Regions from separate parts of the Streptomyces sirii genome, predicted to be linked through region 1. Evidence: riboswitches for the same ligand, from Rfam matches in the RefSeq annotation. Region 1 holds a riboswitch; the other holds the start of a gene.
The links. Region 1 has a riboswitch for glycine ahead of gcvP (aminomethyl-transferring glycine dehydrogenase). Riboswitches for the same ligand answer to the same signal wherever they lie in the genome.
Positions count from the first base shown of each region.

Region 1 (15,675 bases):
AAGTAGCCGACCTGGCAGCAGGCCGCGCCGAGCGCGAGGGCCAGACCGATGACGTCGAAACTCAGCCCGGACCAGACCTCGACGACGCAGGCCAGACCGCCCACGGCGAGCACGACGCCGACCGCGGCGGCGCGGGTGACCGGGCGCTTCTGGACGAAGCGGACCCAGCCCAGGACGAGGGCGGGGGCGAGGTATTCGATGAGCAGCGCGACGCCGACGGGAATGCGGGAGAGCGCGGCGAAGTAGCAGGCCTGTACGCCGGCCACGGCGAGCAGGCCGAAGCCGGCGAGCAGGGCGGGCCGACGGCGCGGCAGGTCCCGGTGGCGCCAGGCGATCGGCAGCATCACCAGCGCGGCGCCGGCCACCCGCAGCCAGGTCACATGCAGCGGTTCGAGACCGGCCTCGATCAGCGGCTTGGCGGCCACGCCCGAACCGCCGAAGGCGAGGGCGGACAGCAGGGCGAGGCCCAGGCCCGCGCCACGCCCCCGGGGCGCGCCGTCGCGGCCCGGCGCGGAACCGGACGACGGCTGCCCGGCAGCCGGGGACCCTGGAGTTGCCTGACCCGGACCGGTCGCTGGACCTGCCGGGCTTCCCGAAGACGCGTGCATCGGGTCATCATGACAGCCGCCGTCAGGAGCGCCACCCCCGATACCCCTGTCATTCCTGGCCCGGGCGCTCCCCGTCCAGACGAGCGGCGAGCGCGGCGGTGTCGACGGAGGCCCGGTGCAGAACCTCCACGGCCCGGGATTCGGGGTCGTCCACCAGCGCGGCGAGCAGATCGAGGCAGCCGGCGCGGAGGGCGTAGCGGGCGTGCGCGCGGTCAAGGGCGCCGTCCATGGCGGCGGCCGCGGCCGGCGACCACCCGGGGACGCCGCCTTCGGTGACCATGGGCACCGCGCCGGAGTCCTCGACGGTGCCGTGCCATCGGAGCCCGTAGCCGATACTGCGCTGGACCAGATAGCCGAGCAGCCGCGCCACCTGCGGCCCGCCGTCGAAGGCGGCGCGTACGGCGGGGTCCGATTCCAGCAGTCCGTGCAGCAGATGCGCGGTGTCGACCTGCCGGTCACCGTCGCGCGTGGCCCGCCTGCGGGCAGCGGAGACCACCGACGCGAGCTCGACGGTGAGCTGACTGTCGAGGTCCTCCCGGGCGGAGCCGTCGCCGCCACTGTACGCAGTACGGTTTTGCACAGCTCCCACCCCACCAGCCCCCGAAGCCGGGAACATCCCCGGCCAGAAGCATTTGCGCATCCCACGCTGGTTGGGGACGCCCACGCCGGATCTCCTCCCTAGGGAGGAGATATCCCGCGGAGAAAGTGCGGGGAAATCGTGGAGGGCGGACATTTGGGGCGCCCACCTGCGGTCCAGTGGATCCCTGCCGCACCCCATCCCGGCGTCGAAGCGGGCCACTCCCGGAATCTGACGAGCCATCAGCCAGAGCCGTCCTCGCTATTGAACCTTCACCCCCGTACGACTACGTTCCGCGGCACCAGCCAGGACCGTCACCGAAGGGGTGATCGCATGGCCGAAGTCACCGCCCAGACCCGTATCGAGGCGCCGGCCGGGAAGATCTGGGACCGGCTCACCGACTTCGATGCGTACGGGGAGTGGAACGCCACCCACACCGACTTCCCCAAGGGCGGACCGAAGACGCTTGAGGCGGGCGCGTCCTACGACGAGAACATGAAGCTGATGGGCTTCCCCGCGGAGGTCACCTGGACCGTCCGGGAGCTGGAGCCGGGGCGACTGCTCGACGTCAGGGGCAAGGGCCCGATGGGTGTCAGCCTGGGCATGCGCTATGCGCTCACACCGGACGGCGAGGCGACGACCGTACGGATCGACGGCACGTTCACCGGCGCCGCGGTCTCCCTGATGGCCGGCAAGCTCAAGGACTCGGCGAGCGCCGCGCTGAACGAGTCGCTGCGCAAGCTCGCCGGCCTGGTCTCCTGACTCTCCGGGGGCCGTCCCTTCCGTCCGGCCCCCGGAGGCCGACCACTTCTCTCACCGTCCCGCCCTCGCTCAGTCCTCTTCGGCGAGGATCAGATACAGCTCCTTGCGGGCCTTGTTGACCACCGCCATCGCCTTCTCCCGCTGCTCGGGGCTGCCGGTGGCCCACACCTGACGGAACGCCTCGACCAGGCCGCCGCCCGCCTTGCGTATCTCGTTCATCGCCTCCCAGTCGACGCCGCGGCCGGCGTCCTCCCAGGGGGCGTCGGAGCCGCTGTCGGCCTCGGCGCGCCCGGCGTCGGTCAGCGAGAACAGCTTCTTGCCGCCCTCGCTGGCGCTGGCGATCAGCCCCTCGTCCTCCAGGAGCTGCAGGGTCGGATAGACCGAGCCGGGGCTCGGCTTCCACGCCCCGCCGCTGCGCTCGGCGATCTCCTGGATCATTTCGTAGCCGTGCATCGGGCGGTCCTTGAGCAGCGCCAGTATCGAAGCGCGCACATCACCGCGGCGCGCCCGGCCGCGCGGTCCGCCGCGCCCTCGGCCGCCACCGAAAGGCGGACCCCCGAAGGGCGGACCGAAGGAGCCGAAAGCGGAACGCCGCCGCTCCCAGCCACCCCCGAATTCCCCACGGCCGCCGGAGCGGCCGGGTCCGCAGTTGTCGTGGCGATGCTCGTGCCCGTGGTCGTGTCCTTGGGAACGCATGTCGTTCTCCTTCTCTATCGTTGAGCTGTCGCGAATCTGTCGCGATGCCTCAACGATATATCGGGACTGTTCGCCGAAGCAAGGCCCCGAACTGCATCCGCATGCGGTCGACCGGCCACCATCCATAGCCAATTTCCTGGAATTGGCCTTGGCCTGCGGCTTTGTGGCACCTCTACGCTCGCGACCATGAGGATTCGTATCGTCGACGCCTTCAGTGCGCGTCCGTTCACCGGCAACCCCGCGGGAGTCGTCCTCCTCGACTCCGACGCGTTCCCCGATACGGCCTGGCTCCAGCAGGTCGCCACCGAGGTCAACCTCTCCGAGACCGCCTTCGCGCACCCGCTGCCCGAGGGCGGGGACGCCGACTGGGCGCTGCGCTGGCTCACCCCGGCCACCGAGGTGAACATGTGCGGGCACGCCACTTTGGCCACCGCGCACGTTCTGCACACCACCGGGGCGGCCACCACCGGCACCGTCCGCTTCCGTACCCGCAGCGGGGTGCTGACCACGACGGCCGGCGACGACGGCACGATCACCATGGACTTCCCGACCGCGCCGCTGACACCCGTAGAGGTACCGTCGCTCGTCGCGGACGCACTGGGCACCGAGATCCGGTCTGCCCACGACACCGGGCCCGATGTCGGCGACCTCCTGGTCGAGCTGGCCGACGAGAGCTCCGTACGGGCGCTGTCGCCGGATCTCAGGGCGCTGGCCGGGCACGGCGGCCGAGGGGTGATCGCCACCGCGCGCGCCGAAGACCCCATCGGCGGCTACGACTTCGTCTCGCGCTGCTTCTTCCCGGCGGTGGGCATCGACGAGGACCCGGTAACGGGCAGCGCGCACACCGCGCTCGCCCCCTTCTGGTCGGCCCGCATGGGGCGCGACTCACTGATCGGGCGGCAGGGCTCGGCCCGTACCGGCTATGTCCGCACCGAGCTGCGCGGCGACCGTACGCTGCTCACCGGCTCGGCCGTCACGGTGATCGACGGCGAACTGCTGGTCAAGGACTGACAGAAGAGCAGCCGGCCGGCAACTGGGGGAAGAGCAGCCGGCCGAGGGTTGAGGGAAGGCAAAGAGGGCGAGGGCATCGGCCCTCGCCCTCGCCTCACCCCGTAGGCAGCCACCCCACCTTGCCCGCCAGCAGGGCGAACCCGACGAAGGCCACGATGTCGATCAGGGCGTGCGCGGCGACCAGCGGGCCGACCCGGCCCCACCGCCGGTAGAGCAGGACGAAGATCACGCCCATCACCATGTTGCCGACGAGGCCACCGATGCCCTGATAGAGGTGGTAGGAACCGCGCAGCACCGAGCTGGCCGCCAGCGCCGCCATCGGCGACCACTCCAACTGCCCCAGTCTGCGCAGCAGATACCCGACGACGATGACCTCCTCCAGGACGGCGTTCTGCACCGCGGAGGCGATCAGCACCGGGATCTTCCACCACACCTCGGGCAGCGCCTCGGGGATCACCGTCAGATTGAATCCGGCCGCCCGCGCACCCAGATAGAGCAGCAGACCGCTGCCCCCTATGGCGGCCGCCAGCGCCACGCCCCGGCTCAGGTCGAAGCCGGGCCGCCGCCGGTCGAAGCCGATCGCCCGCAGTCCGCCGACCCGTTCACGCAGCAGCAGATGCGCGACCAGCGCCACGGGCACCAGCGCGCTCGCGATCCCGAACAGCTGCCAGGCGAGATCCAGCCACGGCCGGCCCGGCGCATGGGAGCCGTTGAGCGTCGCCGCCTGGTCCTTGAGGCCACCGGGCTTGGTCACCGACCCGATGAAGCTGATGAGCGCCGACAGCGCGCTGGCGCCCAGCGAGAGGGCCAGGACGATCAGCGTCTCGCTGCGCAGGACGCGCCGGGACGGCTCCTCGGCCGTCCCCGCCGCTGTCCCCGCACCGGGCCCTCGCCCCGGAACGTCCGCATCGGCCACGGGACTTGTATCCGACTGCACGCTTCCTCCACTTCCGCATTACCGCCTCTTCGCCACCACCGCCCCGCTAGGGTCTCGACAGCAGGTACGAAGATCGCGCGCGACAGGCCGGGGACGGGCGCCATCCACGTGGCGCGCGGTCCCCCTTCTCATCGAACCCGATCGAGCTCCGAGAAGGAGAGGCGCTACCGCAATGGGACGACACAGCTTGCCGGACGGCTCCGCACCGCGGCGCACGGGGTCCCGCCCCGGTGCACGTCGTCGCACCCTGGTCGTCTCCACCAGCCTGGCCCTCGCCGTCGGCGCCGGCTCGGTCGTCGCCCTGCGCGGCGATCTGCTCCCCTTCGGCGACCCGTGCGGCGACACCTCGGTGCGGCTCGACGTGGCCGCCTCGCCCGACATCGCCCCGGCACTGTCGGCGGTGGCCGAAACGGCCCGTGAGGACGCGACACGCACCGACGGCCGATGCCTCGACGTCAAGGTCACCGCGCGCCCCTCCCACGAGATAACCGACTCCTTCGCGCAGCGGCCGGTCGACCCCGAGTTCCAGGTATGGATACCGGATTCGCAGCTGTGGGTGGACCGGGTCGACGCGGAGGGCGGCACCCCGTTGACCGCCGCCGACGGCATCGCCTCGTCGCCGATCGCGCTGGGCGCCGTCCCGAAGACCGCCAAGGCCCTGGGCTGGCCGAAGCAGAGCTACACCTGGACCGAACTGGCCCGGAAGGCGACATCCGGCGACGCGCTGCGCCTGGGTGTGGCCGACCCCGCCCGCAGCGCCACCGGGCTGCTCGCCCTGGCCCGTATCCACGCCGCCGACACCACCGAGGCCAAGGACGACGACGAGGCCGAGGTCCGCACCGCCGCCACGGCGAAGCTCCTCGCCCAGCGGGTCGCGGACGGCGACGGCCAGATACTGGCCACGCTGCCGGGCGACGACTCCGGCGCCGAGCAGGGCAATCCCCGCCGCAATCAGGCCCTGCTGCTGTCCGAGCAGGCCGCCTACGCCCACAACACCCGCGACGACGGCGGCCCGGGACTCAAGCTGTTCTACCCCAAGGGCGGCACCGCCCAGCTCACCTACCCGTACACGCTGGTCGACGACGGCGCGCTCAGTCCCGAGCAGACCCGCGCCGCCAACCGCTTCATGACGCTGCTGGGCGAGCCCGGCGGGCAGCGCACGCTGCGCGCGCACGGCTTCCGGCCCGGCAACGGCACGGCGGTCGCGAAGGTGGCGGACACGGCCGGCGGGCGCGCCGCCCAGCCGTACTCCGTCACGCCCGCCGATCAGCCGACGGCCAAGGAACTACGGGCGCTGCTGGGCATGTGGACGATCACGGTGCAGAGCGCCCGGATCTCGACCGTCGTGGACGCCTCGGCGTCGATGGGCAGTCCGGTTCCGGGCCGGGACGGCCGGTCCCGTATGGACCTCGCCAGGAACTCCCTCCTCCAGGCGCTGGCCACGTTCACGCCCGAGGACGAGATCGGGCTGTGGAAGTTCGCCACCCTTCTGGACGGCGGCAAGGACTACGTGGAGCTGTCGCCCACCCGGCGCCTCGGCGACCGGGACGAGGACGGCGCCACCCACCGTGACGCGCTCGCCGCCGCGTTCGGCTCGCTGGCCCCGGTCCCCCATGGCGCCACCGGTCTGTACGACACCACGCTCGCCGCGTACCGCAGCGCCCGTGCGACGTATGCGAGCGGGAAGTTCAACGCGGTGGTCGTCGTCACCGACGGCGCCAACGACGATGCCGCCGGCATCTCTCTCAGCGCCCTGGTCGGCGAGTTGGAGAAGCTCTCCTCCCCGGACCGTCCGGTACCGCTGATCGCCCTCGCGATCGGCCCGGAAGCCGACGAGTCCGCCCTGGACCGCATCGTGGCGCCCACCGGCGGCTCGGCGCACCGCGTCAGCGACCCGTCCCAGATCCACCGGGTGATCCTCAAGGCGATCATGGCGGCGGGCGGCACGGGACGGCGCTGAGCGGGCCCGCCACCCGTGGGCGGGCCCGCCGCGCGCTACGCGCCCCCGGTCGCCGCCTGCCGCGGTCCCGGTACCGTCGACCGCTCGCCGAGCGCCCAGGCCACCGGCCAGGTGTGCACCGGCCGGCCGGCGTGCATCAGCTCGCTGTAGCGCCGGGTCATCGCGGCGAGCGCGGCGTCCCGGTCCAGGCCCTGCCGCCGGGCGTGGTGGAAAGCCGCGGCCTGCCAGGACGCGCCGTTCACCCGGCGCCGGCAGCGCTCCTCGATGATGGCCAGATAGCGGTCGCGGTCGGCCGGTTCCACCCCCCAGGCGTCCAGCCCGCGGGCCGCCAGCGGCAGCAGCTCCTGGCGTACGAGCCGTACGGCCGGGATCTCGGCGAGCGTGCCGGCCCGCCCGGGACGCGGCCAGAGCAGGGTGGCGTCGATGCCGTGCCGGCAGGCGGTGTCGAAGTTCCGGGCCGCGGTGGCGAACGGAAGGCGCGACCATATGGGGCGCGGTTCCTCGGCCAGCGCCCGCACCACGCCGTAGTAGAAGGCGGTGTTGGCGATCACGTCGGCGACGGTGGGGCCGGCCGGCAGCACCCGGTTCTCGACCCTGAGGTGGGCGACACCGTCGGCGACCGCGTAGACGGGCCGGTTCCAGCGGTAGACCGTGCCGTTGTGCAGCACCAGTTCGGCGAGGTCCGGCACCCCGCCCTCGTCGAGGACGCGCAGCGGCTCCTGCGGGCCGCACAGGGGCAGCAGCGGCGGGAAGAAGCGCAGGTTCTCCTCGAAGAGGTCGTATGCGGAGCTGATCCAGCGCTCACCGAACCACGTACGGGGGCGTACGCCCTGGGCCGTCAGCTCGGGCACGCGGGTGTCGGTGGCCTGCTGGAAGACCGGCGGCCGCGACTCGCGCCACAGTTCACGGCCGAAGAGGAACGGCGAGTTGGCGCCGACCGCCACCTGAACGGCGGCGATGGCCTGGGCCGCGTTCCAGACGGCGGCGAAGCGGCCGGGCGTCACCTGGAGGTGCAACTGGACGGATGTGCAGGCGGCCTCCGGCGCGATCGAGGGCGAGCGGGCGACCAGGTGCTCGACGCCCTGGATGTCGAGTACGAAGTCCTCGCCACGGGCCGCCCTCATCTGCTCGTTGAGCAGCACATAGCGGTCGTTCTCGGAGAGGCTGGCCGCCGTGAGGTCGTCGGCGTGCAGGGTCGGCAGAATGCCGATCATCACGATCCTGGCGGCGACCTCGCGGGCTTTCCTTTCCGCGTAGGCCAGGCCCGTACGGAGTTCCTCGGCGAGCTGGTCCAGGACATGGCCAGACAAGCGGTGCGGCAGGATGTTGACTTCCAGGTTGCACTGCGCGAGTTCGGTCTGGAAATCGCGGCTGGCGATGCGCTCGAGAACCTGGGAGTTCATCATGCGGGGCAGGCCGTCCGGGCCGGCCAGATTGAGCTCGATCTCCAGGCCCATGAGATTCCTGGGCCGATCGAACCGCTTCTCCGCCAGCAGCCTCTGCAAGCTCTCAAGGCACTCGTGAAGCTTTCTTCGATAACGCTCCCGGTCCGCCAGGTCGATCCCGCCCGCGGCGACCTTCTCCCCCATCGAAGGGTCCCTCCTTGACTGAACGGCCCGCCGCCACGGGCCGCTTGGGGCCGTCCCCGACACGCCGGGGCTCGCGCTACGGTCGATGATGCCCCGGCAATCTGATCGATAACGCCTCAGGGGCGTGCCGGTACCGATAGGCTCGAAGTGGTGCGGCGTCCGGCATCTTCCCCGGGCATATCCAGGTGGCCATCGCCGTTCGCATTTCACTCGTGAAATTCACCGACGAGATCCGGCCTACCGCACCGGAGCGCAATTACGAGGTGACATCGCAAAGGCACCGTACAAAGCGGTGAAAAACGCCTCGTGCGAGGGTCTGGATTCTGCCTTGCCGTAAATCCGCAAGGCAGGTAGCCGAAACACTTTCAGAACATACGTCGTATAAACTCCCGCTCACGAGGCAGAGAGTTGACGCCCAGCGTCGTGGTGATTTCGCCGGTGCTGGGGCGCAGCGGCCAGGGCGTGCCCGGTGGGTCTACGCGGATCGATCCCGCGCCGACCCACCGGGCACGCCCTACCCCACGCCCGGCCGCAGTCCCCGGGGCCGGCCATGCTCTGTCCCCGCACGCAGACAGCGCCGTTTGCACCCGCCACGCTCCACCGTGTCTCTGAAGTGAGAGGCGACCCACCATGCCGCTGCACGTTCCCCCCGCCCCCGCGTCCGCGTTGCGCAGCGTTCTCACCGCCCTCGGCTCGCCCACGGCCGTCCGCGAGGCCCCCGTCCCCGGGCTGCGCGCCCATCAGGGCCCGCTCTGCCCCGACCACCCGCTGCCGCTCCACGTATGGGACGACGTCAGCAAGACCGGCGGCACACCACTGACCCGTCTGGCCGGCTGGAGCTTCCTGGTCCGCGGCGGGGAGCGGGCCGTGGCGACGGCCGAGGCGATACTCACCGCGGACGGCTGGATGTTCGCACGCTTCTGCGGCGGCCCCTATGTCGCCTCGACCGAGCGGGCGCTGGTGCAGGCGGAGTCGCTGAACGCGCCCTACCAGCCGCGGCTGCTGTCCGTCCCCGAGCTGTACATGCTGACGCTGTGGCTGCACCACGACGTCACCGCCGACGGCGCCGAGGGCCTGCCCGCAGCGGGTGATCTGCTGGTTCCGCTGGCACCCGCCCCGCCGGGGATCGCCGCCCACCGTCCGCACCACGTCGCCGATCTGCTGCCCCGGCTCACCCGGCGCCTGACGCCCGCCCCACTGCTGCGCGAACCCGCCTGATCCGGCGCACCGGCCGTGCCCCCGCGCCCCGATGCACGCGGGCCGACGAGAGCGTGCCCCGCGGCCCTTCCCGGCCGCGGGGCGCTGTCGTACTCACCCGCGCGGGCTAGTCCATCGATACCACTGCCAACGCCCTTGGAGAGGAGTGCAATTGGAAGCAACCGCCCGCATGGGTGACGCGTCGATACCGAGTGAGTACCGCTGCTGCGAAATCCCTGCGGAATCCCGTCCGTAGGGCAACACTGGAACCGACCGAGAGAAACGGGGGAGCGGCCATGACCACCACATCGAGCCGCACGACGTTCACCACACCGCAGCGAAAGACAACTTCCATGTGTCAGCACCAACCGCCTTGCCCGTCAGCAGACTCCACCGACCGGGAGGCCGCACACCTTGTGGCGCACCACCCCGAGCAGGGCTGGAGCCTGCTCTGCAACGGCGTCCTGCTCTTCGAGGACACCGGTGAGCTGCTGCCGGACGGGCAGGTCATCGCCCCGCACCGCACCCGGGTCACCGCAGCGGCCTGATCCGCGGACACCCGGCACGTACAACAGGGCCCCCGGCAGATCTGCCGAGGGCCCTTGATGTTGCCCTGACGGGCCGTGTCGATCAGTTGTCGTACTCGTCCAGCGGGGGGCAGGAGCAGACGAGGTTGCGGTCGCCGAAGGCACCGTCGACACGGCGCACCGGCGGCCAGTACTTCTCCGCCGCCGTGACGCCCGCCGGGAAGACGGCCTCCTCGCGGCTGTAGGCGTGGTTCCAGTCGCCGCCGAGCGCGGCCGCGGTGTGCGGGGCGTTGCGCAGCGGGTTGTCGTCCTTGTCCCACTCCCCCGAGCCGACCTTCTCGATCTCGGCGCGGATGGCGATCATCGCGTCGCAGAAGCGGTCCAGCTCGTCGAGGTCCTCGCTCTCGGTCGGCTCGATCATCAGCGTGCCGGCCACCGGGAAGGACATCGTCGGTGCGTGGAAGCCGTAGTCGATCAGCCGCTTGGCGACGTCGTCGATGCTCACGCCGGTCGCCTTGGTCAGCGGCCGGACGTCGATGATGCACTCGTGCGCCACCAGGCCGCCGGGGCCGGTGTAGAGCACCGGGTAGTGCGGCTCCAGGCGCTTGGCGATGTAGTTCGCGCTGAGGACCGCCACCTGGGTGGCGCGCTTGAGGCCCTCGCCGCCCATGAGGCGGACGTACGCCCAGGAGATCGGCAGGATGCCGGCCGAGCCCCAGGGAGCCGCGGAGATCGGCCCGACGCCCGTCTCGGGGCCCGCGGTGGGCTGCAGCGGGTGGTTGGGCAGGTACGGCGCCAGGTGGGCGCGCACGGCGACCGGGCCGACACCGGGGCCGCCGCCACCGTGCGGGATGCAGAAAGTCTTGTGCAGGTTGAGGTGCGAGACGTCGCCGCCGAACTTGCCGGGCTCGGCGAGCCCGACCAGCGCGTTGAGGTTGGCGCCGTCGACGTAGACCTGACCGCCGGCGTCGTGCACCGTGGCGCAGATCTGGGTGATGTGCTCCTCGAAGACGCCATGCGTGGAGGGGTAGGTCACCATCAGGACCGCGAGCTCGTCACGGTGCTTGTCGATCTTGGCGTGCAGATCGTCGGTGTCGACCTCGCCGTCCTCGCCGGTCTTGACGACGACGACCTTCATGCCCGCCATGACGGCGCTGGCGGCGTTGGTGCCGTGCGCCGAGGACGGGATCAGGCAGACCGTGCGCTGCGCGTCCCCGTTGGCGCGGTGGTAGGCGCGGACGGCCAGCAGGCCGGCCAGCTCGCCCTGCGAGCCGGCGTTCGGCTGGATGGAGACCTTGTCGTAGCCGGTGACCGTCGCCAGCCGCTCCTCCAGCTCCTGTATCAGCGTCAGATAGCCCTCGGCCTGCTCGGCCGGTGCGAACGGGTGCAGCTGACCGAACGCGGGCCAGGTGACCGGCTCCATCTCGGTGGTGGCGTTCAGCTTCATCGTGCAGGAGCCGAGCGGGATCATGCCGCGGTCCAGCGCGTAGTCCTTGTCGGCGAGGGTGCGCAGGTAGCGCAGCATCGCGGTCTCGGAACGGTGCTGGTGGAAGACCGGGTGGGCGAGGTAGTCGTCCGTGCGCAGCAGCTCCTGCGGCAGCGATTCGGCGGCCGCCGCGTCCAGCTGCTCGACGTCGCCCTGCACGCCGAAGGCGCCCCAGACGCCGGCCAGCTGCGCGCGTCCGGTGGTCTCGTCGCAGGCGATGCCGACCAGGTCGGCGTCGACCTGGCGGAGGTTGACGCCGGCCTCGCGGGCGGCGGCGACGACCTCGGCGGCCCGGCCGGGCACCCGCGCGGTCAGGGTGTCGAAGTACGCACCGTGCACGATCTCCACACCGCCCGCCCGCAGGCCCTCGGCGAGGACGGCAGCGTAGCGGTGGGTGCGCTGGGCGATGGTGCGCAGGCCCTCGGGGCCGTGGTAGACGGCGTACATCCCGGCCATGACGGCGAGCAGCACCTGCGCGGTGCAGATGTTGCTGGTGGCCTTCTCACGGCGGATGTGCTGCTCGCGGGTCTGCAGCGCGAGGCGGTAGGCCTTGTTGCCGTCGGCGTCGACGGAGACGCCCACCAGGCGGCCGGGCAGGCTGCGGGCGAACTGGTCACGTACGGCCATGAAGCCGGCGTGCGGTCCGCCGAAGCCCATCGGGACGCCGAAGCGCTGGGTGGTGCCGACCGCGATGTCCGCGCCGAGCTCGCCGGGCGAGGTCAGCAGCGTCAGGGCGAGCAGATCGGCGGCCACGGTGACGATCGCGCCGAGCCCGTGGGCCTGCTCGATGACGGCACGGGGGTCGCGCACCGCGCCGGAGGCACCGGGGTACTGCAGCAGTACGCCGAAGACGCCCCGCTCGGCGATCTCTGCGGGGATGCCGTCGGACAGGTCCGCGACGACGACCTCGACGCCGGTGGGCTCGGCGCGGGTCTGGATCACGGCGACGGTCTGCGGCAGGCAGTCGGCATCGACCAGGAAGACGCCCTGCTTGACCTTGCCGACGCGGCGGGAGAGCGCCATCGCCTCGGCGGCGGCGGTGCCCTCGTCCAGCAGGGAGGCACCGGAGGTGGGCAGTCCGGTCAGCTCCGCGACCATGGTCTGGAAGTTCAGCAACGCCTCCAGGCGGCCCTGCGAGATCTCCGGCTGGTAGGGCGTGTACGCCGTGTACCAGGCCGGGTTCTCCATGACGTTGCGCAGGATCACCGGCGGGGTGAACGTGCCGTAGTAGCCCAGGCCGATCATGGAGGCCAGCACCTGGTTGCGCTCCGCCAGGCCGCGCAGCTCCTGGAGGACCTCGGCCTCGGTGCGGCCCTGCGGCAGGCCCAGCGCCTCCGCGCTCTTGATCACATCGGGTACGGCGGTGGCCGTCAGCTCGTCCAACGACCCGAAGCCGACGTGCGCGAGCATCTTCGCCTGCGCCTCGTGGTCGGGGCCGATGTGCCGACGCTCGAACGGAATGCCCTGTTCAAGCTCGGTCAGGGAGATGCGATTGGTGGTCATCTGCGGGGGCCTCCTGGTCAATACGACCTACGAGGGGCACCACGGCGCGGGTGCCCGGACGGCCTCCCCCTCTGTCATCTCAACCTGAGAGCTTCACCGGCCCGCGCGAGGCGGCCCGGCTTTCACCGTCGGTGAGGAGGGGTTACGGCGCTGTACTCGTCCGCGGCCCGCCCTGCTTTCCAGAGTGACCTCGCCCATGCGGTACGTGTGCCTGAGAGATTCCGGGGAGGATTTGCTCCTTCGGCGCCCTGGTCGCGAACGACAAAGGACTCTCCCGCATGGGTTCTGCGGCCATTGGCCAGCCTACCAGCGCACCACTCGAAGGATCCTTCGAGTGGCCAGGGCATGAAATGTGCCGTTTGGTAGTTGTCATAGGGCAGTTGCGACCAATTGGAGGGGTTGTGCAAACCGATATCGATCCCCGGAGCCTGATCGGCCGCAAAGCGTTCGACCGGAACGGCGCGAAAATAGGCACGATCGACGAGGTATACCTCGACGACGCGACGGGGGAACCGGAGTGGGCGGCCGTGCGCACCGGACTCTTCAGCCGGGACGCGTTCGTTCCCCTTGAACCCAGCAAAATGGTCGGCGAGGGCCTGCACATCCCCTACGACCGCAAGCTGATCAAGGACGCCCCGGACTTCGGCGTGGGCCGCCACCTCTCCCCTGAGCAGGAGCTCCAGCTCTACCACCACTACCGGTTGGACATCTCCTCACCGGAACCCGGTCCGGCTTCCTCCGGCAAGGAGGACGGCTCCGACGGCCCCGACAAGGACTTCGGCAAGATCGCCGGCTCGGAGGACTGACCTCCTTCCGGCCCGCCGCCCACCAGCGGCAACGGCTCACCCGGCCGCAGCGCCGGGTCCTCGACGGCGAAGGTCCGCACCCTCCCCGGTGCGGACCACGGCGTCTCGAAGCGTACGGTCACCCTCCCCACGCCGCTTCCCTGCACCCAACCGGCGCCGAACTCCTCGTGCACCACGTCCAGCCCCGGATGCCAGCGCCGCGGCCGCTCCTCCTCCGGCTCCCCTGCGCCGGCCTCCTCCCCCGCCGACTCCGCGGCCGCCTTCGCCAGCTCCCCGGCCTCCCGCTCCGTCGCCAGCTGGGCGAACAGATCCTCCTGGGTGAAGTCCGCCAGCCCGCTGACCCCCACGCCCAGCAGCCGCACCCCGCCGGTGGTGTCCACCGTCTCCAGCAGCCGCACGGCGGCCTCCCGTACGACCGAGGGGTCGTCGGTGGGCCCGCGGAGCGTCTCCGAGCGGGTCAGCGTCGAGAAGTCGTAGTTCCGCACCTTGATCACCACCGTCCGCCCGGAGCGTCCGGCCGCCCGCAGCCGCTGGACGCAGCGGTCGGCCAGCCGCACCATCTCGTTCCGCACCCGCGTCCGGTCGGTCAGATCGACCTCGAAGGTGTCCTCGACCGAAATCGACTTGGCGTCCCGCTCGGCCACCACGGGGCGGTCGTCCCGGCCCAGCGCCATCGCGTACAGCCCCGCGCCGTGCGCCTTGCCCAGGAGCCGGACCAGCTCGGCCTCGCCGGCCTCCGCGGTCTCCGCGACGGTGTGGATCCCGGCCCGGCGCAGTGTCTCGGCCGTCGCCGGACCCACCCCGGGCAGCGTCCGCACCGTCATGGGGCCCAGCAGCTCCCGCTCCGTGCCGGGCTCGATCACCACCAGGCCGTCCGGCTTCGCCGCCTCGGACGCGATCTTCGCCAGCATCTTGGCGCCCGCGAGCCCCACCGAGCCGGTCAGACCCGTCGCGGCCCGGATGTCGCGCCGCAGTCGCTCCCCCACGGCGCGTACAGCGGCGGTCTCGGCCGGCACCCCGCCCGCTTCCAGGTCCACGAAGGCCTCGTCCAGGCTCAGCGGCTCGACGAGCGGCGACAGCTCGTGCAGCAGCCCCATCACCGTGTCACTCACTTGGCGGTACAGGGCGAAGCGAGGGCTGAGATAGGCGGCATTGGGGCACAGCCGGCGCGCCTGGGCCGTGGGCATCGCGGAGCGGACCCCGAAGATCCGGGCTTCGTACGACGCCGTGGCGACCACGCCCCGCGGCCCGATCCCGCCGACCACCACGGGCTTGCCGCGCAGGCTGGGCTTGGCCGCCTGCTCGGCGGCCGCGTAGAACGCATCCATGTCCAGATGCAGAATCGTCGGCGCGGGTCTCACACGTCCGATGCTGCCGCATGGCACTGACATTCGACCCGACGCCGGGCCGGGACCGCTGGACCGGGCTCAGCCGGCCCTGTGGCGCCGCCGCGCCAGCTCGTCGTGCGGGTTCTTCCCCATCAGCGTCTCGCCGGTGTCCACGCGCTCCCCGTGGAGCTGTGACAGCGCACCCTCCACGTCCCGCCACACCACGCCCACCGCGATGCCGAAGACGCCCTGGCCGCCCTGGAGCAGATCGACGACCTGGTCGGGCGAGGTGCACTCGTAGACCGTCGCGCCATCGCTCATCAGCGTCATCCGCGTCAGGTCCGCCAGCCCGCGCGCACGCAGATGCTGCACGGCGGTGCGGATGTTCTGCAGCGACACCCCGGTGTCCAGCAGCCGCTTGACGATCTTCAGGACGACGACGTCCCGGAAGCTGTAGAGCCGCTGGGTGCCGGAGCCGTACGCGGGCCGGATACTCGGCTCCACCAGGCCCGTACGCGCCCAGTAGTCGAGCTGCCGGTAGGTGATGCCCGCTGCCGCGCATGCGGTCGGGCCGCGATAGCCGATGTTCTGCGCCTCGCAGTCCCCCGACACCGCCGCGGCCGGTGCCGGGGCATGGTTCGCGGCCGCGCCCGAGTGGAGCGGCAACGCCCCTTCCGCCGCCATACCG
Region 1 is NZ_CP147982.1:1,388,164-1,403,838, forward strand. It holds gene WAB15_RS06505 (EamA family transporter) at 1-608, opposite strand, end outside; gene WAB15_RS06510 (Clp protease N-terminal domain-containing protein) at 658-1,188, opposite strand; gene WAB15_RS06515 (SRPBCC family protein) at 1,519-1,947, shown strand; gene WAB15_RS06520 (PadR family transcriptional regulator) at 2,017-2,643, opposite strand; gene WAB15_RS06525 (PhzF family phenazine biosynthesis protein) at 2,830-3,654, shown strand; gene WAB15_RS06530 (CPBP family intramembrane glutamic endopeptidase) at 3,749-4,570, opposite strand; gene WAB15_RS06535 (substrate-binding and VWA domain-containing protein) at 4,764-6,551, shown strand; gene WAB15_RS06540 (glutamate-cysteine ligase family protein) at 6,587-8,140, opposite strand; gene WAB15_RS06545 (hypothetical protein) at 8,771-9,358, shown strand; gene WAB15_RS06550 (DUF5999 family protein) at 9,691-9,885, shown strand; gene gcvP (aminomethyl-transferring glycine dehydrogenase) at 9,968-12,853, opposite strand; glycine riboswitch at 13,043-13,140, opposite strand; gene WAB15_RS06560 (PRC-barrel domain-containing protein) at 13,255-13,659, shown strand; gene WAB15_RS06565 (DNA polymerase IV) at 13,548-15,020, opposite strand; gene WAB15_RS06570 (MerR family transcriptional regulator) at 15,087-15,675, opposite strand, start outside.

Region 2 (15,675 bases), 4.9 Mb from region 1:
CGAGGCCGACGACGGCCTGCCGCTCGCGGTCCCACAGCGGCCCGCCGCTGAACCCCTCGGTGACCTGGGCGCCGCCGAGCACGTCCAGCGCGATCCACGGCGGCGCCGAGACCCGGGGAACCGCGCGGAGCGTGGGCAGCGGATTGCCGCTGGCCCATAACGCGATGGTCTCGCCCGCGTAGTTGTGCTGCAGGAACGGTGCCGGCTCGGCGCCCTGGGGCGGGGCGGCCGCGAGCTCCAGTACGGCGAGGTCGCCGTGGTACGGCAACCGCCCGGGCCGCACGGGGTCGTTGCCGGCCGCCCTGGCCCTGGGCGGCACCCACATCTCCGGTACCACCCGGGCGGTCAGGTCCGTGCCGGCCGCGACATGCGGCAGCCGGAGTGTGACGGTCTCGCTCCGGCCGGGGAGGTCCTGGGTGAAACGCTCCCTGCCCAGTGCGCTGTTGACGACATGGGCGCAGGTCAGGACGAGTCGCTCGGCGACCAGTACGCCCGCGCCGACGGCCTGGTCGCCGTGGCGTACGGAGGCGAAGGACAGCTGGAGCGGGGTGTCCGGGCCCACGCCCGCGATCATGGTGTCGGCCCGCCCGGTTCGCCCGAGTCCCGGCCGAGGTTCCAGGTGGCGGAGACCGTGAAGCTCGCCTCGCCGTTGCCGGAGAACACGCCCAGGCGGAGATCGGATCCGAGGGTGACGCCGAACTCCACCGTGACCTCGTCCGGGCGGTGTTCGCCGCCGGCGATCGAGCGGTGGATCTGGCCGAGGACGCCGCCGAGCGGACGCAGGGCCTCCTCCAGGACCTCCCCGCCGCGGGTCAGCGCACGGCCCATCCGACTGTCCACGCTGACCGGCTGGGCGGAGCCGAAGGCGTCGGGAAGCTCCAGCTCGCCGTCGTCGCCGTCGTCAGGGTGCGCGGACCGGCCCGCGCCCGAAGGTTCCTTGGCGGCCGGCTCTTCGGCCCGCAGCCACACGACGGTCCCGTCATCCAACTTCAGCGCCACGTCCCCCATATCGATCAGTCTGACATGAGGCCCAGGGCCCACGCGCGCACTTTTGCGTCACACTCCGCCCTTCGACACCGGTAGCCACCTGCGAAAAGGGGGTTCCAAAGGGGGCGGCACGGCACATGGCGGGCAGGCGCGTCGCGCCTACTCCGCGAGCAGGACCCTGGCCAACTGGCGCGACTGCGCCACCAGTCGGTCCTCGGAGTCCCAGACCTCCGCGTCCTCCTCCAGGAATCCGCCGGCCATGTTGCGGGTGGTGATGGCCACCCGCAGCGGGCCGGGGGCCGGGCGCCGCCGGATGTGGGTGGTCAGCTCGACGGTGGGGACCCAGCCGGACAGGCCCATCTCGAAGGCGGTGGGCGGCAGCGCGTCGACGGTCAGCAGGAGGGAGAGCGGGTCGGGCTCGCGGCCGTCGGCGAGGCCGAACCAGGCGCGCATCTCGCCCCTGCCGGACGGGGCGCCGACGGCCCAGCCGGCGGTCGCCGGGTCCAGGCGGATGGCGAGTCGGTCGGCGATCGCGGTGCTCCCCGGGATGGCGGGGCGCTCGCCCGGGGCACTGTCGGTGCCCAGGCAGTGCTCGTACGGCGGGATGGCCGGCGGCTTGGCGGTCGTGCGGACGTCGTCGGGCAGCGCACCGAGGTCGCCGTACGAGGCCAGTACCCGCAGCCGCTCGACCTCGCTGCCGTCGTCGGCGAACTGCACGAGGGTGGCGGTGCCGGTCGACATCGTGCGGCCGGTGCGGACCACCTCGGTGCGGATGACGGCGGGGCCCGGGACGGAGGCGGTCAGGTAGTGCGCGGTGACCGAGAGCGGGTCGGGGTGCGGGAGGGCGTCGCCCAGGGCGCGGCCCATGAGGGCGAGGAGGTAGCCGCCGTTGACCGCCTGGATGATCGTCCAGCCGGCGGAGAGGTGGGCGTCATAGACGCCCGGGGCGCGGCGGGTGACCGCCGTGTCGCGGTCGAACTCGCTGTTGCCAAGGGTCACCAGAGCCATGGGTTGCACGCTACACCGGATAGTTACCGACCGGTAGTGTCAGTTTTGACGACCGCACCCGGAAGCCCGCCGCGCGGGCCTGCGATTATGACGCCATGCTTCACGTGCTCTACCTGGTCGGCGTCGCGGCCTTCGCGGCGAGCGGTGTGCTGGCCGCCTACCGCGCCAACATGGACCCCTTCGGCGGCCTGGTGCTCGCCTTCGCCGCCTCCATCTCCGGCGGGACGCTGCGCGACCTCATCCTCAACCGGCAGCCGCTGTACTGGACGCACGACTGGGTGCTGCTGACGGTGATCATCTGTGTCGGCGTCGGCACCATGGCCTATCTGCGCTTCTGGACGCTGCCGCGCAAATCGCTGCTGGTCGTCGATGCGATCGGACTCTCCGTCGTCACGGTGATCGGCGCCCGCGCGGCCATCGAGGCGGGCGCCACCCCGCTCGCCGTGATCATCCTGGCCGTGCTGACCGGCGTCGCCGGCGAGGTCATCCGCGATGTGCTGTGCGGGGAGTTCCCCCCACTGCTGCTGCGCGAGGACGTGTACGCGATCGCCGCGATGGCGGGCGCCTGCTGCCTCCTGCTGCTGCACCAGCTCGGCGTCGGGGCCACCCCCGCCGCGGCGATCTCGGCGGGGGTGGTCTTCGCCCTCCGGATGGGCGCGGTCTACCTGGGCCTGCACCTGCCTCGGCCCCAGCAGCTGCGGCCGAGGCCGGGCCAGAAGGACACCGACTGACCCGGCCCGCGGTGCCTACTTGCCGGGCAGCGCCGGCTTCTTGCCCGTGTACAGCCAGGTGTCGAAGAGATCGTCCAACTGCTGACCCGAGATCTTCTCGGCCAGCGCGATGAACTGCGAGATCTCCGCGTTGCCGTAGCGGTGCTGACGCGTCCAGGTGGGCAGCAGGTTGAAGAACGCCTTGTCGCCGATCCGCTCGCGCAGCGCCTGCAGCGTCATCGCACCGCGGTCGTAGACCGCCCCGTCGAACATGGTGTCCCGCTGCGGGTCGCCGATCTTCACCTTCCAGAAGGGGGAGTCCGCGGGGGTGTCGTGGTAGGCCTTCCGGAAGGCGTCATGGGCGCTCTCGCGGCCCTTGTGCTCCTCCCAGAGCCACTGCGCGTAGCTGGCGAAGCCCTCGTTGAGCCAGATGTTGGGCCAGGTCTTCACCGACACCGAGTCGCCGAACCACTGGTGGGCCAGCTCGTGGACGATGGTCGACTCGTCGCGGACGGCCGAGTAGACGGGCTTGGACTGCACCTCCAGCGAGAAGCCGGCCTTCGGCATGTCGTCGACGATCGCGCCGGTCTCCTCGAAGGGGTACGGGCCGAAGACCTTCGACCAGTAGTCGGTGGCCTCGGCGGTGATGCCGTAGACGTCGACCTTGCCGGCGGGCAGGGTGGGGTCGGTGGCGACGTAGATGGGGATGCCGCCGGGGGTGGTGCCGGTGCGGACGTCGAACTTCCCGATGGTGGCGGTGGCCAGGTACGTCGCCATCGGCTTGGTCTCGCGCCAGTGGAAGTACGAGCGGTCCCCCTTGACCCGCGAGGAGACCAGACGGCCGTTGGAGACGCCGGTCAGCCCCTTGGGGGCGTCGATGCGGATGTCGTAGGTGGCCTTGTCGCTCGGGTGGTCGCTGGAGGGGAACCACGTCGAGGCCGCGTTGGGCTGGCAGGCGACGAAGACGCCGTCCTTGGTCTTCATCCAGCCGTAGTCGGAGCCGAACAGGATGGGGCCGCTGAGCGGCTTCGGTATCCCGCCGTAGGTCACCGTCACGGTGAACCGCTCGCCCTTGCGCAGGCGGGCGGCGGGGGTGACGGTGATCTCGTCCCCGGACCTGGTGAAGGCGGCCTTGCGCCCGTTCACCTTGATCGCGTCGACGGTGAGCTTGTGCAGGTCCAGATCGAAGGTGCGCAGGCTCTGGGTGGCCTTGGCCTTGAGGGTGGTGCGGCCCTCCAGCAGGCCGCTCCGGGGGTCGTAGCTGACGCCGAGGTCGTAATGCAGGGCGTCGTAGCCGCCGTTGCCCAACTGGGGGAAGTACGGGTCGCCGACACCGGGGGCACCGCCCGACGCGCCGGGCGCGGCGGCCGAGACACCGGGCGCGGCGGCGAGGGTGGCGGCCGAGGCGGCCGCGATGGCGAGGGCGAGCAGGCGGGGAGTGCGACGCACGGACTGGGAGAGTGCCATGAGCCGTCCTTTCGAACACGCGAATGGAATCAATCGCGCCAACTCTGCACTCTCCCGGCCGGTTTCGCCTGGGATTTTCCCAAGCCCTCAGGTGTTAATGATCACTTGACGTCTTACCGGCCGCCGCGGCCCCGGCCGGAGCGTTCTCCGGGTGGTGGCAGGCGACTTGATGCCCCGTCCGCAGCGCGACCAACGGCGGCTCGGTGGTGGTGCACACCTCGGTCGCCTTCCAGCAGCGGGTACGGAACCGGCAGCCGGAGGGCGGGTTGATCGGCGAGGGAACGTCGCCCTTGAGCAGGATCCGGTCGCGCTGGGTGCGCCGCTTGGGGTCGGGCACCGGCACGGCGGACAGCAGCGCCTTGGTGTACGGGTGCATCGGCGTCTCGTAGAGCCCCTTGCGGTCGGCCAACTCCACGATCTTGCCGAGGTACATCACCGCGATCCGGTCCGAGACGTGCCGGATGACCGAGAGGTCGTGGGCGATGATGACGTACGTCAGGCCCAGCTCCTCCTGGAGGTCGTCCATGAGGTTGACGACCTGCGCCTGGATCGACACGTCCAGCGCGGAGACCGGCTCGTCGGCGACGACCAGCTTGGGCTTGAGCGCGAGCGCGCGGGCGATGCCGATGCGCTGGCGCTGACCGCCGGAGAACTCGTGCGGATAGCGGTTGTAGTGCTCCGGGCTCAGGCCCACCAGCTCCAGCAGCCGCTGCACCTCCTTCTTCACCCCGCCCTCGGGCTCGACGCCCTGGAGGCGGAAGGGGGTGGAGACGATCCCGCCGATGGTGTGGCGGGGGTTCAGCGACCCGTACGGGTCCTGGAAGATCATCTGCACGTCGCGGCGCATCGGGCGCAGCCTGCCCGTCGACAGATGGGTGATGTCCGTGCCCTGGAACTCGATCGAGCCGCCGGTCGGCTCGTCGAGGCGGGTGATCAGCCGGCCCATCGTCGACTTGCCGCAGCCGGACTCGCCGACGACGCCGAGCGTCTCGCCCGGACGTACGTCGAAGTCGATGCCGTCGACCGCCTGCACCGCCCCGACCTGCCGCTTGAGCAGGCCCTTGGTGATCGGGAAGTGCCGCACCAGACCGCGGACCCTGAGCAGCGGCTCGGCCTCGGCGGAGCCCTCCGCGGTCCCGGCCGGGTTCTCGGTCCCCTTCTGGAGCGGGATCTTGTTGTTCTGGTCGTCAGTCGTCTCGGTCACAGCTTCGGCGCAATCTCTTCGGTCCAGATACGCTCCCGCTCCTCCGGCGCCATGTGGCAGGCGGAGAAGTGCCCGCCGCCGGCCTCGCGCAGTTCGGGGCGGACCGTACGGGTGAGGTTGTCCTTGGGCACATCCGCGTACGGGCAGCGGGGGTTGAAGGCACAGCCGGACGGGACGTTGATCAGGCTGGGCGGGGAGCCCTTGACCGGGATCAGCCGCTCGGTCTGGTCGCGGTCGATGCGCGGCATGGAGCCGAGCAGGCCCCAGGTGTAGGGGTGCTGCGGCTCGTAGAAGACCTTCTCGGCCGGGCCGCGCTCGACGCACCGCCCGCCGTACATCACCAGCAGGTCGTCGGCCAGTTCGGCGACCACTCCGAGGTCGTGGGTGATGATGATGACCGCCGAGCCGAACTCCTTCTGCAGATCGCGGATCAGGTCCAGGATCTGCGCCTGGACGGTGACGTCCAGGGCGGTGGTCGGCTCGTCCGCGATCAGCAGCTCGGGGTTGTTGACCAGCGCCATCGCGATCATGGCGCGCTGGCGCATACCGCCGGAGAACTGGTGCGGATGGTCGTCCACGCGCTTGTCGGGCTGCGGGATGCCCACCCGGTCGAGCATCTCGATCGCCCGCTTGCGCGCGGTCTTCTTGTCGACGTCGTTGTGGACCCGGTAGGCCTCCATGATCTGCTTGCCGACCGAGTAGAAGGGGTGCAGCGCGGACAGCGGATCCTGGAAGATCATCGCCATCTCGCGGCCGCGCAGCCGGCGCACCTCGTCGGGGTCGGCGGAGACCAGCTCCTTGCCGTCCAGCCAGATCTCGCCGGACATCCGCACCCGGCTGCGCTGCTGGCGCGAGGCGCGGTGCAGGCCCATCACGGCGAGCGAGGTCACCGACTTCCCGGAGCCGGACTCGCCGACGATGCCGAGCGTCTTGCCCTTCTCCAGGCTGAAGGTCAGCCCGTCGACGGACTTCACCAGGCCGTCGTCGGTGGGGAAGTGGACCTTGAGGTCCCGCACCTGGAGGAAGGCCGCCGGCGGCGGTCCCGGCTCGGTGGCGGCCGCGGCCGGCTCGGCCGCGGCGCTCTGGGGCTTCTCTACGGTCTTGTCCTCGGAGGAGTCGGTCACGAGAGCCTCACCCGCGGGTCGACGGCGGCGTACAGAACGTCCACCACCAAGTTGCATATGACGATGAAGAACGCGGCGAGCAGGGTGACGCCGAGGATGTTCGGCAGGTCGTTGGCGTTGATCGCCTCGACCGCGAAGGCGCCGACTCCCTTGAGCGAGAAGACCTGTTCGGTGATGAGCGCACCACCGAGGAGCAGGCCCAGGTCCATGCCGAAGACCGTGATGATCGGGGTGAGCGCGGCCCGCAGACCGTGCCGTACGACCACCTTGCGCTCGCGCAGGCCCTTGGCGCGGGCCGTACGGATGTAGTCCTCGCTCAGCGTCTCCAGCATGCCGGCCCGGGTGAGCCGGGCGTAGAGCGCGGAGTAGAGGAAGGCCAGGGTGACCCAGGGCAGGACCAGGGTCCGGGCCCACAGGAACGGGTCCTCCAGCAGCGGTACGTAGTCGCTGCGTTCGAAGATCGGCCACTGGTAGGTGAACAGGGCCAGCGCCAGGGCACCGGTGAAGAACATCGGGAGGGAGACGCCGGCCAGCGCGACGCCCATCGCCATCCGGTCGAAGAACGAGCCGGGGCGCAGCGCGGAGAGCACGCCGGTGGCGACACCCGAGACGACCCACAGCACGGCCGCGCCGGCGGCCAGCGAGAGCGTCACCGGGAGCCGGGACTGGATCTCCGGCCACACCTCGATGTGGGTCTTGAAGGAGTAGCCGAAGCACGGCACATGGCACTTGGCCGCTTCCGGACCGAACTTGTAGTCGACGCCGACGAAGATGCCCTTGAGGAAGTCCCAGTACTGCTCGTACACCGGCTTGTCCAGGCCGAGGTTCTTCTTGACCGCGGCGATGTCCGCGGGCGTGGGGGCCTTTCCGATGTACTGCTGGGCAAGCTGGTCGGTGCTCTGCCCGGCCAGCTTCGGCAGCAGGAAGAAGATGCCGAAAGTGACCGCGCTGACGATCAGCAGCAGGATCACTGCGCTGATCAACCTGCGGATGATGTACGAGAACACGGGGATGCGGCCTCGGCGCCGCGGGCCGGCCGGAACCGGCCCGCGGACACCAATGCCTTCACCTGCCTTCCAGGGCTGCTACTTCTTGACGCCGATGTTGAGGTAGTCGTACTGACCGCTGAAGGCCGAGGTGGACACCAGGTTGGTGGCCTTGGGCGAGCGGTACATCAGGACCTTGAAGTAGGTGAGCGGGACCATCGCCGCCTGCTCCATCGTCTTCTTGTCGATCTCGGCGTACGCCTTCTCGCGGGCCGCCTTGTCGGTGTTGGCGATGGCGGAGTCGAGCAGCTTGTTGATCTCCGGGTCGTCCAGCTGGGACAGGTTGGTGTTACCGGACTTGCTGATCGCCTTGCCGTTGAGGATCTGCTGCAGGTAGCCGTAGCCGGTCGGGAAGTCCGAGCCCCACTGCATCATGATCAGGCCGACGTTGTTCTTCTTGTTGAACTCCGGCACACCGGCGTAGTCCGAGAAGTACTTGCTGGTCGGGTACGACTGGATCTTGGCCGTGACGCCGATCTTCTTCAGCGACTCGATGACCGAGGTGGCCGCGTCGACCTCGTCCTGGCGGTCGTTGCGGGCCAGGATCGTGGTGCTGGTCTTGCCGGCGCCGCACTTGTCCCAGTGCTTCTTGGCCTCGGTCAGGTCCAGCTTGTCGTTGTTGTACTTCTGCGGGTACAGGTCGTACTTCTGGTAGCCGTCGATGTCGGTCGGCAGGACCGTGGAGGCCAGCTCACCGCGGATCGGGCCGCCGAGCGAGGTCTGCACGGCCTTCTTGTCGATGGCGTACTCGACGGCCTTGCGGCACTCCAGGTTGTCGAACGGCTTCACCTTGGTGTTGATCGCCGTGTAGATCAGGCGCTGGCCGAGCGCGTTGTCGGTGTTGGCCTTCTCCTTGGAGTCCGTCAGGAGCTGGGCCTGCGTCTGGCCGTCCACACCGCGGCCGGCCAGGTCGACGAGGGTGTTGCCGGACTGGAGGTCCTTGTCGATGGTCGACTGGGCGACCTTCAGCTTCAGGACGATCTTGTCGGGCAGCTGCTTGCGCAGCTTGTCGGTCGTCGCCGACCACTGCGGGTTGCGCACGAGGGTGAGCTGCTTGCCCTCCTCGTAGCTCTGGAACTTGTACGAGCCGGTGGACAGCACGGACTTGGTGTAGTCCGCGCCCTTGTCCTTGGCCTGCGGGACCGGAGCCGTCTGCGGGGCGCTGACCAGGTAGTCGAACTCGGCGAACGCCTTCTTGAGGTGGAAGACGATCGTGTGGTCGTCCGGGGTCTCGATGGACTTGAGCCCTTCCTTGCTCTTGTCCTTGTAGGGCCCCTTGTAGCCGCCCTCGTTGTCCTTGAGGAACTGCTGGAAGTAGTTCGGGCCCAGCGAGAGGGTGTCGCGCGCGAAGTTGGAGCGCTCGACCGCGTACTTGACGTCCTGCGCGGTGACCGCGGAGCCGTCCTCGTACTTCACGCCCTTGCGGATCTTGTACGTCCAGGTCTTGCCGCCGTCGCTGGGCTTGCCCATCTCCTCGGCGAGGTCCGGGACCAGCTCGTTGCCCTTCGTGCCGGGGCCCGGCTTGAAGGTGGTCAGCGGGCGCGCGTAGAGCCGGCTGAAGTTGTAGATGAAGGCGTAGTAGGTGTTGCCCGGGTCGAACGACTCGGGGGCGTCGCTCATCGCGTAGTTGATCGTGCCACCCTTCGCGTCCGAGGCGTTGACCACGCCCTTGGTGGCGGCGTTCGCCTCGGACGAGCCGTCCGAGGAGCCCTTGCCTCCGCTGCAGCCGGCCAGCAAAAGGCCCGCACTGGTGATGGCCGCTATCGCCGCGACCGGAACTGACCTTCGCATGATGGTCCGTGTCCCCTTCGTTCGTCGAGAAACTTCACACTCAAAAACTTCACTGGAGGTGGAGATTTGTGGGCGCCGGCGCCCGGCGGAGCCGTCAGCGGCTGCGCGGGTCCAGCGCGTCCCTCAGGCCGTCACCGAGCAGGTTGAACGCGAGCACGGTGACGAAGATCGCGAGGCCGGGGACGATCATGTACTGGGGGTCGACCTCGTAGTACTTGACGGCCTGGTTGAGCATGCCGCCCCAGGACGCCTGGGGCGGCTGGATGCCGACGCCCAGGAAGCTCAGGGCCGCCTCGAAGAGGATGTTGGAGGGGATCAGCAGCGTCGAGTAGACGATGATCGGACCCACCAGGTTGGGCAGCAACTCCCGGAAGAGGATGAAAGGCCCGCGCGCACCCATACCGCGGGCGGCGTCCACGAATTCGCGCTCGCGCAGCGACAGCGTCTGCGCGCGCACGATCCGCCCCATATACGGCCAGTTGAAAAAGCCGATCACGAAGATCAGCACCGAGATGTGCAGCGGCAGGCCCTCCAGGCCGAAGGCGCCGCCCTGCAGCGAGGCGGAGATCGCGATGGCGAACAGCAGCAGCGGGAAGGCCAGGAAGACGTCCATCATCCGGCTGATGAAGGCGTCCACCCGTCCGCGGTAGAAGCCGGCGACCACACCCAGCACGGTGCCGATGGCGACCGACAGCAGCGTCGCGCCGAACGCCACGATCAGCGACACCCAGGAGCCCTCCAGGATCCGGGCGAGCAGATCGCGGCCGAACTTCGGGTCCACGCCGAGCGGGTGGTCCCCGCTCATCCCGCCGAACTCCCCCTTGGGAAGCGTGGTGTTGGGGTCGATCAGCGACTGGTTGGGGGAGTTGGGGTCCAGGCCGAGCAGGGCCTGGAGGGGGCGGGAGAGCGCGGCGACGACGACGAGCAGGATGACAACGATGGCACCCGCCACCGCGACCTTGTCCCGCCGGAAACGCAGCCATGCGATCTGGCCGAGCGAGCGCCCTTCGATGCGCTTGCCCTCCACGCCTTTCAGCACCGCTTCCGGCTGCGCCTCGGCAGCCGCCCCGGTGGTCTCGATCGGTGCGGTCACGGTGACCTTGACCCCTCTCGGCCGACGGTTCGGCCGGCCCCTGCCCGCCGCAAGAGCGGCCTGATTCACATCACTGGTGCACTTCGGTGCAAGTACTGCGGGTATCGCGGAAGTTCAGACAGTGGAACTCGGAGATTCACTCGACGCCGTACGGGATGACACTCGATGACGCTCGCACAAAGGGCCGAGGCCCTCGGTGTTTTCCGGAAGCTTCATCCGCTTCACGATCAGTCACCAGCCCTGACCGGGAAAGGATGCGCAACTGTGATGTGCTCCACGACATTCCGTTATACGGACTCACGTTCGGGCTGAGCGGAGTGAATATCCACGAAAGTGGGCCCCAACCGTGGGGAATACGGGGCGAATTCACCCCGGAAGAGACGCCTCGGCGACACGCTCCGTCACCGGAGGGTGTCGCCGAGGGAGTGCGTTCCGGCCAGCCGGCGGGCGGGTCAGTAGGGGCGCGGGTAGCCGTAGCCGTACGAGGGCGCGGGGGCCGGCTGGCCCGGCGGCTGGGCGTAGCCGTCGCGGTCGAAGAAGGGCCGCGCACTGGCCCGCATCCACATCGCGACCGGGTCGTAGTCGTCGTTCATCGCGACCGTGGAGACCGGCAAACCGTCCGGAACCGCGCCGATCGACTGCTGGATCATCAACCGGGCCGAATCCACCGCTTGTTGGCCGGTGTCGTACAGATCCAGCCCGACCGCCAGATACGGGGCACCGAGCGCGGGCTGCACCCAGGCCCGACGCAACGACCGCACGGCGGGGGTACGGTGGGCGTTCTGGGCCAGCAGGGCGTAGAACTGCGGGATGTCGATGACCGGCTCGGAGATCCGCAGCGGTCCGGCCGGCAGCCGGTCGAGGCCACCGGCGATGCGGCGCAGGTCCAGCCAGGGGATGCCGACACCGCCACCGGGGGCGTGCGGGTTCAACCACAGGCCCCAGCGGTCCGGGAAGAGCGCGCCGGCGATCTCCAGGCCGCCGACGACCTCGTGGTCGCGGTTCCAGCCGGAGGCGGCGAGTTCGGGTGCCGAGGTCACGCACGGCGCGTAGCCGAGGCCGTCGACCTCCATGTTCCCGTACTGCGCGTCGGGGGAGCCGGCCCGGCCGTGCCACAGCAGCATCCAGACCTGGCCCGCGGCGAGCGCCTGCAGCAGCGCCTCATAGGCGTCGTAACGGCCGGGCGAGACCTGCTGGAGCAGCTGCTCCAGCGCTCCGGCCGCCGGCGGCCCCTGATGCGCACCCGCGCTCACGTGGTCCGTCCCTTCATCTCGGCAGGGCACGTGTGGGTGCGCCCGCGCGTCATCCAACCAGCTTACGAGTGGTCGCGAGAGTAGAAGGGCCGCACGCGCTCCAGCATCCAGTCGGCGACCGGGTCGCCGTGGGCGAGATCGAGCATCACCAGCTGCACCGGCCAGGGCACCGGGACCGTGCCGAGCGCACGTCCCAGGGCCGACAGGGCCATCTCGCGGGCGGTGCCGTCGTGCAGCGCGGCGGGGTCCACCGCGATCTGAACACCGACGAACAGTGTGGGCGTGTCGCCCTCGACACTAGCCAGGGCACGCCGGGCAGTCAGGACAATTCCGGCACCGGAGAACTCCAGTCCGGCGGCGGCCAGGAAGTCCACCGGCTCCTCCTGCCAGTCCGGCTCGAAGAGCCGCACCCGCCCGCCGCTCGGCAGCCCCTCGGCCTCATGGCGCCCCATCCGGCACAGCTGGGCCACGGCGGGCGGCGGCAGCGGCACACCGACCACGCCGTCCGGATTGACCGCGATCCCGATCCGCGGCGGCAGCCCGCGGGCGAACTCCCCGGCCGGCGCGACGGTGAAGGACATATGCGAGCCGACCACCCGCAGGAACTCCTGCTCGGAGCTGTAGACCGGGACATGGGGCAGCCCGCCGATCTCGACGGTGGGCAGGTCCAGGCCGCGGGTGCCCAGGCCCGCGCTGTCCGGGCCGCCACCGTTGGGCAGCGGCACCCACACCCGGCTGCGGCCCAGGACCTCGACGATCCGGCCGCCGGCGCCCGGATGCCCGACCGACGCGGCGAGCACCTCTTCGAGCTCGTTCGCCGGCCACGCCAGCTGCGGTATCCCCTGCTCCGGAAGACTCATCTGTTCCCACCCGTTCCGACCACGCACATCGACCAACGACACTAGGGTCTGTTCGATGGGCCAGGGCCGGGCCCATCGAACAGACCCTAGACGAGAAAAACCGGAGACGGTTCATACGGGGGCGGGGTACGGCACACCCGGAAGCGGCAGTCCGCTCAGTGGAAACCGACCGTCTTCAGTGCGCTCGCCGCCCGCCGGTCCAGCAGCACCACCGAGCTGAACCCCTTCGGCGGCCCGGCCGCCTCCGCCGCGCCGACCAGCCGGCCCACCGCCCTGCGGTGCCGCGCGAAGGCGTACCCCGACACCCCGCGCCCGCGCGCCTCCTGGCCGGACCGCGCCACCTCCGGCGGCACGTCGAGCAGCACCAGATGCAGCCCGCGTCCGCCGCGCACCGCCGACCGGGCGACCCAGCGCCGCACCCACGCCAGCGTCCCGCAGTCGTGCACCACCACGCTGTCGCCCGACCGCAGCGCCCGGCCCAGCGCCAGATAGTGCGCGGCCCGCACCAGCGGGCGGTACAGGCCGTACGGCAGCCGGCGCAGCCTGCCGCGCTCCCAGCGCTCTCGGACGTCCTGCGAATCGATGCGGTGCACCACGGGGCCGCGGCCGCCCGGCGGCGGCAGCACCCGATGCATCAGGGTGCTCTTGCCGCTGCCCGGCAGCCCGGAGACCACCACCAGGTCACCGGCGGCGAACCGCAGCTCGGCGGTGCCGCGGGCCCGCCTCCGGCCGCGCAGGTCCCGCACCCGCGCACCGCGCCCCGGCCGGACGACGGACCGCGCCGCGCGCCGGGCCGGCGACGCGGCGGATGCCGCCACCGGCGCGCCCGGGGGCACGACCCCTGAAGTGGCCGCGAATGCCGCTTCCCTCTGCACCGTGATCGCCCTCCCCGTCCAGTTCCGGTCCGAGTCCGTCCCTTACCCGCAGAGTGTCAAGAAAAGGTAATGCCCATCAAGGCGATTGTCCGATCTGTCGGCGTGGCGGGCCCGGTCCTGGACGGGGCGGCGACCAGGGCTCCTCGATCCGGCGATCCCGTGTAATGATGTGGCCGCCACGTGCACGGCTCAGCTCATCCGTGCACCGCCAACTCCATACCGGCCGCTTGAATCCGCGCGGGAGAGTCCCCGGCCGCCACGGCGGGGCGCCGAAGGAGCAAGTCCTCCCTTGAATCTCTCAGGCCCCTATACCGCGCGGGCGAGGCAGATCTGAAAAGCGAGCCACTGCCCGGTTGCCGGGGCGGCTCCACCCAAGGTGCAAACCGGGTCCGTTCGCGGGATCCCGGTGAACCTCTCAGGTTCCGATGACAGATGGGGAGAACGTCTTGTCACCCATGCCTGGGAGCCCAGAACCATGACAGATGCCCCCCGCCGCACCGCGCTGGACGCCACCCATCGCGCGCTCGGCGCGACCATGACCGACTTCGCCGGCTGGGACATGCCGCTGCGCTACGGCAGCGAGCGCGACGAACACGTCGCCGTCCGCACCCGCGCCGGTCTCTTCGACCTCTCCCACATGGGCGAGATCACCGTCACCGGCCCGCAGGCCGCCGACCTCCTCGACTACGCGCTGGTCGGCAACATCGGCGGCGTCAAGCCCGGCCGCGCCCGCTACACCATGATCTGCGAGGACGGCGGCGGCATCCTGGACGACCTGATCGTCTACCGGCTCGAAGACCAGGGGTCCCAGAAGTTCCTCGTCGTCGCCAACGCCTCCAACGCCCAGGTGGTGCTGGACGCGCTGACCGCGCGGGCGGGCGGCTTCGACGCCGCGATCCGCGACGACCGGGACGCCTACGCGCTGCTCGCCGTGCAGGGACCGGAGTCCCCGGGGATCCTCAAGTCGCTGACCGACGCCGATCTGGACGGTCTGAAGTACTACGCCGGTCTGCCCGGCACGGTCGCCGGCGTCGACGCGCTGATCGCCCGTACGGGATACACCGGCGAGGACGGCTTCGAGCTGTTCGTGCGGCCGGCGGACGCGGTGGCCCTGTGGGAGGCGCTGGCCGCGGCCGGCAAGGACGCCGGCCTGGTGCCCTGCGGTCTGTCCTGCCGGGACACGCTGCGCCTGGAGGCGGGCATGCCGCTGTACGGGCACGAGCTGACCACCGCCACCACGCCGTTCGACGCGGGCCTGGGCCGGGTCGTGAAGTTCGAGAAGACCACCAACGACGGCGACTTCGTGGGCCGCGCCGCGCTGGCGGCGGCCGCCGAGCGCGCCGAGACCGACCCGCCGCGCAAGCTGGTCGGCCTGATCGCCGAGGGCCGCCGGGTGCCGCGCGCCGGATACCCCGTCGTCGCGGCCGACGGCACGGTCATCGGCGAGGTCACCTCTGGGGCCCCCTCCCCCACCCTCGGCAAGCCGATCGCCATCGCCTACGTCGACGCGGCCTACGCCACCCCGGGCACCGAGGGTGTCCGCGTGGACATCCGTGGAAGCCATGAGCCGTACGAGGTCACCGCGCTGCCGTTCTACAAGCGGCAGAAGTAACGGTTCGCCGGCGGCAGCCCCGGAAGTGGGGCGCGCCCGCGTGTCTCACTGTGCAAGACGCCCCCCGGACTTCGCCGTCCGGTAGGCGCCCCCATTCACGATCACACCCTCGCGTACAGGAGAATCGAGCCATGGACAACCCCCAGCAGCTGCGTTACAGCAAGGAGCACGAGTGGCTGACGGACGCCGTGGAGGGCGTCTCGACGGTCGGTATCACCGAGCACGCGGCCAACGCGCTCGGCGATGTGGTCTTCGTGGAGCTTCCCGCGGTCGGCTCGACGGTCACGGCGGGCGAGTCCTGCGGTGAGCTGGAGTCGACCAAGTCCGTCAGCGATCTCTACTCGCCCGTGGACGGCGAGATCGTCGAGATCAACGAGGATGTCGTCGGCGACCCCTCGCTGGTGAACTCCGCCCCGTTCGAGGGCGGTTGGCTGTTCAAGGTGAAGGTCGGCGGTGAGCCCGAGGACCTGCTCTCGGCCGACGAGTACACCGCCTTCGCCGCCGGCTGATCCCGGACCCCTCTCCCCAGGAAGACTCATGTCGCTTCTCAACAGCTCCCTGCACGAGCTCGACCCCGACGTCGCCGCCGCCGTCGACGCCGAGCTGCACCGCCAGCAGTCCACCCTCGAAATGATCGCCTCGGAG
Region 2 is NZ_CP147982.1:6,288,280-6,303,954, reverse strand. It holds gene WAB15_RS28530 (trypsin-like peptidase domain-containing protein) at 1-562, opposite strand, end outside; gene WAB15_RS28525 (CU044_2847 family protein) at 571-1,008, opposite strand; gene WAB15_RS28520 (thioesterase family protein) at 1,147-1,995, opposite strand; gene WAB15_RS28515 (trimeric intracellular cation channel family protein) at 2,091-2,726, shown strand; gene WAB15_RS28510 (M1 family metallopeptidase) at 2,742-4,172, opposite strand; gene WAB15_RS28505 (ABC transporter ATP-binding protein) at 4,267-5,376, opposite strand; gene WAB15_RS28500 (ABC transporter ATP-binding protein) at 5,373-6,500, opposite strand; gene WAB15_RS28495 (ABC transporter permease) at 6,497-7,507, opposite strand; gene WAB15_RS28490 (ABC transporter substrate-binding protein) at 7,586-9,337, opposite strand; gene WAB15_RS28485 (ABC transporter permease) at 9,432-10,430, opposite strand; gene WAB15_RS28480 (enhanced serine sensitivity protein SseB C-terminal domain-containing protein) at 10,883-11,683, opposite strand; gene WAB15_RS28475 (enhanced serine sensitivity protein SseB) at 11,746-12,543, opposite strand; gene WAB15_RS28470 (AAA family ATPase) at 12,699-13,424, opposite strand; glycine riboswitch at 13,647-13,742, shown strand; gene gcvT (glycine cleavage system aminomethyltransferase GcvT) at 13,894-15,030, shown strand; gene gcvH (glycine cleavage system protein GcvH) at 15,162-15,539, shown strand; gene glyA (serine hydroxymethyltransferase) at 15,568-15,675, shown strand, end outside.
Region 2: it holds a riboswitch for glycine, as region 1 does, so the genes downstream of both, gcvT (glycine cleavage system aminomethyltransferase GcvT) here and gcvP (aminomethyl-transferring glycine dehydrogenase) in region 1, are expected to answer to the same signal.